Regions from separate parts of the Alteromonas sp. R7 genome, predicted to be linked through region 3. Evidence: predicted binding sites of a transcription regulator. Region 3 holds the regulator's gene; each other region holds the start of a gene.
The links. Region 3 encodes FliA, which starts transcription of late flagellar genes. Its sites were predicted from a motif close to CTAAAGNTNNNNNNNNNNNNGCCGATA; they were not measured.
Positions count from the first base shown of each region.

Region 1: the regulator FliA is predicted to act here: its motif matches at 1,586-1,612, upstream of AC0J2X_RS08355 (VC2046/SO_2500 family protein).
Region 2: the regulator FliA is predicted to act here: its motif matches at 1,677-1,703, upstream of AC0J2X_RS19615 (DUF5610 domain-containing protein).

Region 1 covers NZ_JBVTQX010000004.1:155,043-158,323, forward strand. The annotation lists gene AC0J2X_RS08350 (response regulator) at 1-1,523, opposite strand, end outside; gene AC0J2X_RS08355 (VC2046/SO_2500 family protein) at 1,645-2,199, shown strand; gene trhO (oxygen-dependent tRNA uridine(34) hydroxylase TrhO) at 2,349-3,281, shown strand, end outside.
Region 2 covers NZ_JBVTQX010000018.1:22,672-25,952, reverse strand. The annotation lists gene AC0J2X_RS19620 (RNA recognition motif domain-containing protein) at 1-254, shown strand, start outside; gene AC0J2X_RS19615 (DUF5610 domain-containing protein) at 334-1,647, opposite strand; gene trmA (tRNA (uridine(54)-C5)-methyltransferase TrmA) at 1,824-2,921, shown strand; gene fabR (HTH-type transcriptional repressor FabR) at 3,032-3,281, opposite strand, start outside.
Region 3 covers NZ_JBVTQX010000002.1:30,064-33,344, forward strand. The annotation lists gene AC0J2X_RS02995 (chemotaxis protein CheA) at 1-298, opposite strand, end outside; gene AC0J2X_RS03000 (protein phosphatase CheZ) at 311-1,066, opposite strand; gene cheY (chemotaxis response regulator CheY) at 1,101-1,484, opposite strand; gene AC0J2X_RS03010 (RNA polymerase sigma factor FliA) at 1,521-2,252, opposite strand; gene AC0J2X_RS03015 (MinD/ParA family protein) at 2,249-3,115, opposite strand; gene flhF (flagellar biosynthesis protein FlhF) at 3,121-3,281, opposite strand, start outside.

The DNA of each region.
Region 1 (3,281 bases), on a different contig from region 3:
TTCATTTCGGCTTTATCTTCTTTGATTGCAATTTGTAGAAGACATTGCAATAGATTAAGCGCAACCCCTGTATTTACAGGAGCAAAGCCTTGAGCAAGGGCAAATGAAGCTTTAGCACGTTCGTAATCTTGCTGCTGATAGTGTTGAATGCCTTCGCGGTTGAACTGTTGATAACTGGCTAAGTTTTTCTGAGCATTGAGGGCTTGCGCATCCAGCATGTTTAGACTGTTTTGGTCGAGCTCATCCTGTCTTGAAGTTAAAAGTGCATTCAACTGTAGCGCATCATCAAACTCACCCAGTTTATACATAACGTTAATACTGTCAGGAATAAACGCGGTAGGAACTTCCGTGTACTTATCGTCAAGCAGTGTTTGTGACGTTGTTAAGTGGCGTTTGGCATCAATCAGCTTGCCGTCAATAGCACTAATTCTAGCGTTGACGATTGTACCAAATATATCTACGTCAAAATCTCTGTCCATTTTTTGAAGATGTTCATCAAACTTTCCTCGTTGCAGAGTTAGTAATGCTTCTTGCTGATACTTATTGCGCTGGCGCTTGTCGTCTGCAAACTCTGCGACATCTAAAAGGCTTCGGATAATACCGCACCAGTGTAAACTTGTTTTGTGAACGGTTCGTTTTGATAAATCCCAGATCGCTTGGCTTGAACTCGCTGCCAGCACTAAATCGTCATTTTGCCGACCTATTTCACAGGCTTTGAAATGCCTGGGTAAGGAGTAGGGTGACAGTTTTATTGCTTCTTTTATTGCATCAAGTGCTTTGTCGCCAGCTGTGGTGGCTTGGTGTGCTTGCGCAAGAATATCGTGGGCGTCTGCATTGAACCGGTTACGCTTTAGCGTTCTCTTGGCAATTGAAATCGCTTTCTCATATTCCTTTAAAAGCAAGTAAGTTTTTCCAATAGCTATTTGTGCCCACAGCACGGGTTTTCCGTCAATGTAGTCACGTAACACATCTAGCGCTTTATCGGGTTGCTTTATACGCCAGTATAGCTCGACTAATAGCTGTTCACAGTGACCTTTATAGTGGGAAGGGGCGTCAAGTAACGCTTCGATATGGTCGATTGCACTGTTTATTTCACCCTGTTCAACGAGACTAAACGCTTGCTGGAGAAACTGTCTTTTCTGCCACGCACGAACAATACGAGACTTCAGCTGAACTTGAGAAAAGGGCTTAATTAAAAAATCATCGGGTCTACGTTCAATACTGCCCAACACTACCGGTCGAGCGCTATCTGCGCTTATCAGAATGAACACCGAAGTGGGACTGATAAGCCTTCGAGTGCGCAACTCTTCAATGAGCTCATAGCCATTTTTGTTGTCAGCTCCCAAGTGTAGATCACAAATGACAATATCAAACTTATGCTTTTTACATAGTGATACCGCTTGTTCAGCAGATGACTTCGTAACTACATCAGATGCGCCCATCGAATGCATCAGCCCCTTTAATAAAAGAAGGAAAGGGCGTTGGTCTTCAACAATCAGTACTTGTTTGTTGCTAAATTGCATTTCAAATCCATGAATGAGCGCGCGATTACTTTATAGGAGTATATCTAATTTTAGATAATAAGCTTAAGAAAAACATTATCTTGCCGAAAACATAAGTATACATATGAAGTTGTAAATAAGAATGTCGCAAGAAACTGTCGAAGCTCGTGAGCAAATACCTATTGACCCCAGTATATACTGGGAGCGCAGTGGTGTGCTTGCTAAAGCATCTGCGCAGGGAGCGTTGTTCTCTCTATATCTTGCTATGCAGCAACATAGTGTTGCCGAGCCATTTGAAATCGAAGCGGTAGCGTCAGAAAATGATGATAAAAGCAGCATCGAATCCAAGCTTGCATCGTTAAATTATTATAGAAGGCCATCGCTAGCCGCTAATGAAAGCGAATGGGGCAGAATGCGCGTTTTGTCTGAGTTAGTCTCTCAAGACTATGCGGCAGCAAGATTATATTTAAGTATGAATCCCTCTCCACTATCACAAACTGATGATGCTAAACGTCTACCCGACGATGTAGTAGATAATTGTAGTTTGGCAACACAAAAGCGGTTGAAAAAGGAATACGCTAACACCGTGAAGGAAGATAATACGATGCTATACGATATCCTCTCATCACAAGATAAAGAACACCATTCACAACAAGAAAATTCGTCACACTTCACATCTTTTGAGAATATTGCATAGCAGTTATTTCAATTCGTTGTTGCGTGCTAAGTTTGGGTTGACGTAGGAGCGCTAATTCGTATCCGCCCTAGTTTTTATCATTCCTTTTTGTTATATTGCGCGCCGCATTTTTGCACTGGTCTTACGCTCCAATCAGCAAAGGTTAAAATATGTCTAAATATATTGTATGCGCAATGTATAAATTTGTTGCGCTTGAAAACTTCAAAGAAATCCGCCAACCGCTTCTCGAAACAATGGAAGCTAATGGCATTAAAGGTACACTTCTTCTTGCCCACGAAGGGATAAACGGTACGGTTTCTGGTACCCGCGAAGGTATCGACGCATTACTTGCTTATTTAAACAGCGACGAGCGTATTAATCCTATTTCTTGCAAAGAATCTCTTCACGATGAACAGCCGTTCTATCGCACCAAGGTAAAACTGAAAAAAGAAATTGTGACCATGGGCGTTGAGGGTATTGACCCTCGCAAAACCGTTGGTACTTACGTAAAACCTAAAGACTGGAACGCACTTATTAGCGACCCAGATGTTACGGTTATTGACACGCGAAACGGTTATGAAATTGAAATTGGTACGTTCAAACACGCTATCGACCCAAAAACCGAAACGTTTCGTGAGTTTCCTGAATACGTAGCGAAGGAGCTCGACCCGTCAAAAAACAAAAAAGTGGCTATGTTCTGCACCGGTGGTATTCGCTGTGAAAAATCGACGGCTTACTTGAAAGAGCAGGGGTTTGACGAGGTTTATCACTTAGAAGGCGGTATTCTACAGTACCTTGAAGATGTACCGAAAGAAGAGTCGTTGTGGGAAGGCGATTGCTTTGTATTTGATAATCGCGTTGCAGTTAACCATGACTTAGAGAAAAGCCATTATGAGCAGTGCTACGCGTGCAGACTTCCAATTACTGAAGAAGACAAGCAGAGTGATAAGTATGAGCCGGGTGTAAGCTGCCCACACTGCTTTGGTACCCATACCGACGATCAAATTGCTCGCTTTAGAGAACGTGAAAAACAGGTTCAGCTGGCAAAAGAGCGTCAACAAGAACACGTAGGAACGGAAGCGCGTTTGACCATGGAACAAAAG
Region 2 (3,281 bases), on a different contig from region 3:
TAGAAACTTTATATGTGGGTAATTTGCCTTATAGAGCAAACGAGAACGCAGTAAAGGAATACTTCAGTAGCTTTATTGAAGTACAGTCGGTTCGCTTAATGAAGGATCGTAAAACTGGAAAAAGAAAAGGATACGGCTTTATCGAAGTTGTAACTGACGACTTAAACAGCGTTATCGATAAAACTAACGACTCAATCTTCCAGGAGCGAACCCTAAAAGTTCGCCCTGCAAAGGACAAAGTCGAACACGCATAATTTTGTGAGTACGGTTTATAGGCTATAAAAAAGCCCGGTTAGCTTTCGCTACCGGGCTTTTATATTAGCAAATAGTTAGTTATTCACTTGTCTCAGCAGATTGAGGAAGTCCATTAAGTAACGTTTGATTAAAAGCGTGAAACCTATTTATAGCAGATACAAGATCTGGCACTTGCACGTCTTTCATCTCATTAATCAACCCACCTATTAAGGTATTATAGTCTTCGTTACTTCCTAACGTACTTTCGGCATTAGCAAAAGTATCCATCATCTTTTCTAGATATTGCGCTATAGGGCTAACCACATTTCCAAACTTCGAATTATCGCTTTTGTCTTCATTGTAATGTTGGATGTTCTCATACGTCTTTAGCACTTCTGTCTGTGTTGTTCTATTTAACTGTAACGCGTAGCCAACTAACTCTTTATCGTCAAAGCCTAAACTTAACGCTTCTTCAAATGCTTTGTCGATGTCACCACTGTAAAAGGTGTCGGCGAGATCCTGAACTTGACCAACCAAATCAGCTATCGACTCTAACTCATCTTCATCAAGCTCGCCTTTCAATGAAAAGCTAATACCGCTTCGCTCATAGTATTGGTACGAAGTTTGTTGTTGGTATGACGCTAAAAAATTGTTATCGCCTTGCTCGTCACTACCGCCTGATTGCTCCTGAGATGCCTGTGCTTGGAAATTAAGTTGTTGAGACGCTTGGAACGAGCGAAGACTCTCAAAACTAAAACTCACTTCGTCGCCATCTTTAGTTCGAATCAGCAAGCTTCCGCTTTTCTCATCCGATGCAGCTACCGCGTTTAAGGACGAAAGCGTTACAGCGTTCGGCTGCTGGCGACCAAATATGTCAGTTTCCAGATCGTTTATTCCTGTATCGATGAGATCGCGGCTTTTTGTCATCCCTTGCTCAATCTCTTCATTCATAAAACCAGCGAGGTCTTTTTCAGCCATAGCGAATCCACGGCTTACGCCTTCTCTCGCTTGGCTAAATAAGCCATTAAGCTTTTCTTCGCTGGCACCACCGTTTGCCGCACCTCTAATGACGCCACCTACGAACTTAAGTACGTTTCTGGCAACTTTTTCAAAGTCGAACAAACTGTTCGACTTATCTTCAATGCTTTTCTCTTTGGCTTCTTGTGGCTTTTGGCCATCTATAACTAACGCTTGGTTAAGACTACTACTTACCACACGTAAGCCGATGCTAGTTTGGCTACTGGAAACAGATACTGATGCCGCTTGTTGTTTAGAAAACTCAGCCGCTTGCTGCAATCCGTCTTGCTGTAACTGCTTTTTCAACATTTCGTTCGGGTGAACTGATGCCTTTTGATCTGCTTTTTGATCGACCTTCTGGTCGCCCATAAAAGCCTTAATTTGACCCACGTTCATAATTTGATCCTCACTATCCTCAATCTTATTATCGGCAAAGAACCAGTATTGTTTAATTTTAATACAGCTTTTTTTACAGGGTCGTTCCTAATAATAATGCAGAAGTAGATAGCGCTTGTTGCAGTTATTTTATAAGGGACTACAATTCGCGACCTCAACATTGAATGGAGAATTTTATGACCGCGACCGAACAACAACGCTATCAAGCTCAGTTGGACGAAAAAGTAGAACGTCTTACTGCGTTACTTTCTCCGTTCAATGCGCCTGACTTAACCGTATTTCCATCGCAACCAACGCACTACCGTATGCGCGCCGAATTTAGAGTATGGCATGAGGGCGATGATTTGTTTCACATCATGTTCAACCAGGAAACAAAAGAAAAGTATCGCGTAGATAGCTTTCCTCCTGCTTGTAAAGCAATAAACGATGCTATGGCGCTGTTGTTAAAAGAAGTAAGACCAAATGAAGCGCTAAGAAAGAAGCTTTTTCAAATCGATTATCTTTCTGCACTATCTGGCGAGCTTGTCATCAGCCTTTTATACCATCGTCAACTAGATGAGAAGTGGCAAGAGGCTGCAAAAGAATTAAAGGCGAAACTCGAGGCTCACTTTCCGAAAGTAAACATCATCGGCCGTGCGAGAAAACAAAAGCTTATTATCGACAACGATTTTGTTATTGAGCGCTTACCCGTTAATGGCAAAGAATTCATATTTAAGCATATCGAAAATAGCTTCACTCAGCCCAATGCCGAAGTGAACTGCAGCATGATTGAATGGGCACTAGATTGCGTAAAGCCGCTCTCTGGCGATTTACTGGAGATGTATTGCGGTGCAGGTAACTTCTCACTGCCGCTAGCGCTTCACTTCGATAATGTTGTGGGGACCGAAATAGCCAAGCCCTCTGTACAAGCTGCGCAGTTTAATATTGAACAAAATCAGCTTAATAATGTGAAGATCGTAAGACTCGCCGCTGAAGAATTCACTCAGGCTATGAAAGGTGAACGTACGTTTAGTCGCTTAGAAGGCATTGATCTAAGTACATATAATTTCACAACTGTATTGGTCGATCCACCAAGAGCTGGGTTGGATGAAGACTCGCTTAGAATGATTCAGGATTACGATAATATCGTGTATATCTCGTGTAACCCTGAAACGTTGGCGCAAAATCTTGAGCTTTTAAGTGAAACTCACGACGTTGCTCAATCAGCACTATTCGATCAATTCCCGTTTACTCATCACATTGAGGCTGGCGTTTTACTTACACGCAAAAGCTAGTTTTGGTACAAATTGACAAGGCCTTTGGAGTCACAAAGGCCTATGAAGACGTATTAAAATAAGGTGGCTTTGATTAGAGCAAACGATGTGGACTTAAACCACTAATTCAATTATACGCTTTTTTGCGTTGCACCTACTTGAACGAAGCGAAGCTGCGCTTTCACTCTCTCACCGATTTCTCGGCGAAGTTTATCGTCTGCTTCTAATGCCTCTGCCCCAGCACTGAATACGAGCCTTACCATAGCATCAGCTTGAAGCTGCGCGCATGCGTATTCTACGCCCTGCTGTTCAATAATGTAGTCGGTCAACTCGTCGATGAAGTGTTGAATCTCTCTAAATACTGCCAACCGATAAGCCGAC
Region 3 (3,281 bases):
CCACCACATCTGTGGCTTGCAGAATAATATCCATCAGTTCAGGGGTTAGTGTTCGTTGACCGTTACGCATTACGTCAAAGACGTTTTCCGCACCGTGACAAATTTCTACTAACTCGGTAAGAGACAGGAACCCTGCTCCCCCTTTAACTGTGTGATAACCACGGAAAATTGCATTCAGCAAATCCGCATCTTCAGGATTGTTCTCAAGATCAACGAGCTGTTCTTGTAATTGTTCAAGTATCTCTCCAGCCTCAACTAGAAAGTCCTGTAATATATCCTCGTCAACATCAAACGACATGCGCCCGCTCCCCTAAAAACCTAAGCTAGACAGAAGATCATCTACATCATCTTGGCCTGACACGACGTCGTCGCGCTTATCGGCATCAATGATAGGGCCTTCTGCCTCTACACCATCAACCTTATCGGCCTTAACGCTGGATGGTTTAGTTTGTTCTGCACCGTCGCGTTCACCAAACATGGTAAGCATGTTAACTAAGCTGTCTTCCACTTCTTTAACCAAGTCGATAACGCGGCGAATAACCTGACCAGTTAAGTCTTGATAACCTTGAGCCATCAATACTTCTGTAAGTAACTGTGTAAGTTTAGCTGACTGTGCCGAACCTTCTTCCAACAATTCGTCTAAGTCTGCGCATAAAGCCTTGAATTCACCCAACTCTATTTGGCGATTCATCAGCTTCTTCCACTCAGGCATAACCTTTTCGATGCGCGCCGACAGCATTTCAGCTATAGGCATGCTCGCTTCAACGGCATCCATAGTAGTATTAGCAGCTTTTTCAGTTTCTTCAATTACGTAGGTTAGGCGGGATTGTGCATCGGGAATATCATCGGTCGCGAGATTTTTAATGCGGTCGTCTATTTGGAAATTATTCAGCGCGTCATGAAGCTGACGCGTCAGTTTCCCTACTTCGGCAAATAACTCAACGTTTTCTTTCATTGAGGCCGCTTCTAATAGGGCATTGGCTGAAGCGTTGTCACCCTCTTCGAGGTAGGTGACGAGCTGTTTTGCTTCTTCCAACGAAATTGGAACGTTTACATTCGTTGACATCCAGTAAACCTCATTTCTCTGGTGAGCGTCTGGATCAACCTAAACGTTCGAATATTTTATCTAATTTTTCTTTAAGTGTTGCTGCAGTGAACGGCTTAACAACGTAGCCGTTAACACCTGCTTGCGCGGCGGCAACAATTTGCTCTTTCTTCGCTTCAGCAGTAACCATAAGTACTGGTAGGTGCTTGAGCTTGTCATCGGCTCTAATCGCGCGAAGCAAGTCAATACCCTGCATTCCAGGCATGTTCCAATCGGTAACTACGAAATCGAAATCACCTTGCTGCAACATAGGCAATGCAGTACTTCCGTCATCCGCTTCCTGGATGTTGGAAAAACCCAAATCTTTAAGTAGGTTTTTGATGATACGTCTCATGGTAGAAAAATCATCGACCACGAGAATTTTCATGCTTTTGTCCAAAATAGCCTCCAGTGAGGGGTTAATTGTTATTAATTTCTATTCTTCGTCAGCTTGCCACGACTTCATTCGTGATTTGAGTTTTAACATGGCCTGACTGTGAATTTGACTGACTCTCGATTCACTTACATCAAGAACCTCACCAATTTCTCTTAGGTTCAGCTCTTCATCATAATACAGCGAAAGTACAATCGCTTCTCTTTCAGGTAATGTCGTAATTGCATGGGCAAGCGCTTTTTGGAAAGCGCCTTGCATCAAATCTTCCAGTGGTGCGTCGCTACCTCGATTTTGCTCTGTCGAAATAACATCTTCTGACACACCTAAATCTTCAATACCTACCAGCTTTCCGGCATTTACTTCATTAAGCATTTGGTGATAGTCCTGCAAGCTTACATTAAGCTTATCAGCAATATCAGAATCTCTAGCATCGCGGCCTGTTTCGCTTTCTACTTGCGAAATTGCTTCAGTGATCGCTCGACCATTTCGGTGGACTGAACGCGGTGTCCAATCCCCTTTGCGAATTTCATCTAGCATAGCACCGCGAATGCGAATACCGGCAAACGTTTCAAAGCTGGCTCCTTTTGAACCATCAAAGTTTCGCGCGGCTTCTAATAATCCAATCATGCCTGATTGAATTAAATCGTCTACAAGAACACTAGCCGGCAATCGCGCTATCAAGTGATGCGCTATACGCTTAACCAATGGCGCATGTCTTTCGACTAACTGCGCTTTATCGGTTTGTTGTTGATAAGCGGCTGCCTTGCTGTTCAACGCTGACTTCCTACGGCTTTTTCTGCAACTAATTGTTCAATGAAAAACTCTAAATGGCCACCTGGCTGCGCTGGAATAGGCCATGTTAAGGCTTTACTCGCCAACTGTGTTATTGCAACGGCTGCCGGTGAACCTGGGTAAGCATCGACAATGGCTGTTTGTTTACGCACTGCTTTACGAATGTTCTCGTCAAACGGTACTGTCGCCACTAATTCTAGTGCAACATCTAAAAAACGCCCTGTCACTTTGCTCAATTTACTAAATAGCTCTTGGCCTTCTCGCACGTCGCGCACCATATTAGCCACAACTTTGAAGCGGAAAACACCGTGCTCTCTATTCAGAATTTTTATCAATGCATACGCATCTGTCAATGAAGTAGGCTCGTCACACACAACGACCATGATGTCTTGTGAGGCTTTTGAAAAGCTCAACACCATGTCTGAAATACCTGCCGCTGTATCAACGATAAGCACGTCAATTTGCGAGCGCAGCTCACTAAAGGCACGAATTAGGCCAGCGTGTTGCGTTGGCGACAATTCTGCCATCGACTGCGTGCCTGATGTGGCAGGGGCAATCTTTATTCCGTGCGGACCGGTCACTAATACTTCATCAAGTGTACATTCGCCGGAAAGCACGTGGGATAAGTTTTTCTCAACACGCAAACCTAACATAACGTCTACGTTAGCAAGACCGAGGTCCGCATCGAGAACCATTACACGTTTACCTTGCTTCGCCATGGCGATAGCGGTGTTCAATGTAATGTTTGTTTTACCTACGCCACCTTTGCCACCGGTGACGGCGATTACTTTGATTAACCGTGATTGCTTCATTTTTCTTAAGCTACTCGCTTGGTCGTCAATCATACTGCTTATGCTGTTTTAATTGCGTTGTTACCACTAGTATGATTCAAACCGTACTTTTTATAAAGCTTTGCAGCAGCGGAAACCAAAGATTTCGCTTCTGCAATCTTAATGTCTTCAGGTACTTTTTGACCATCGGTGACATAACTAACCGGTAATTGGTATTCAA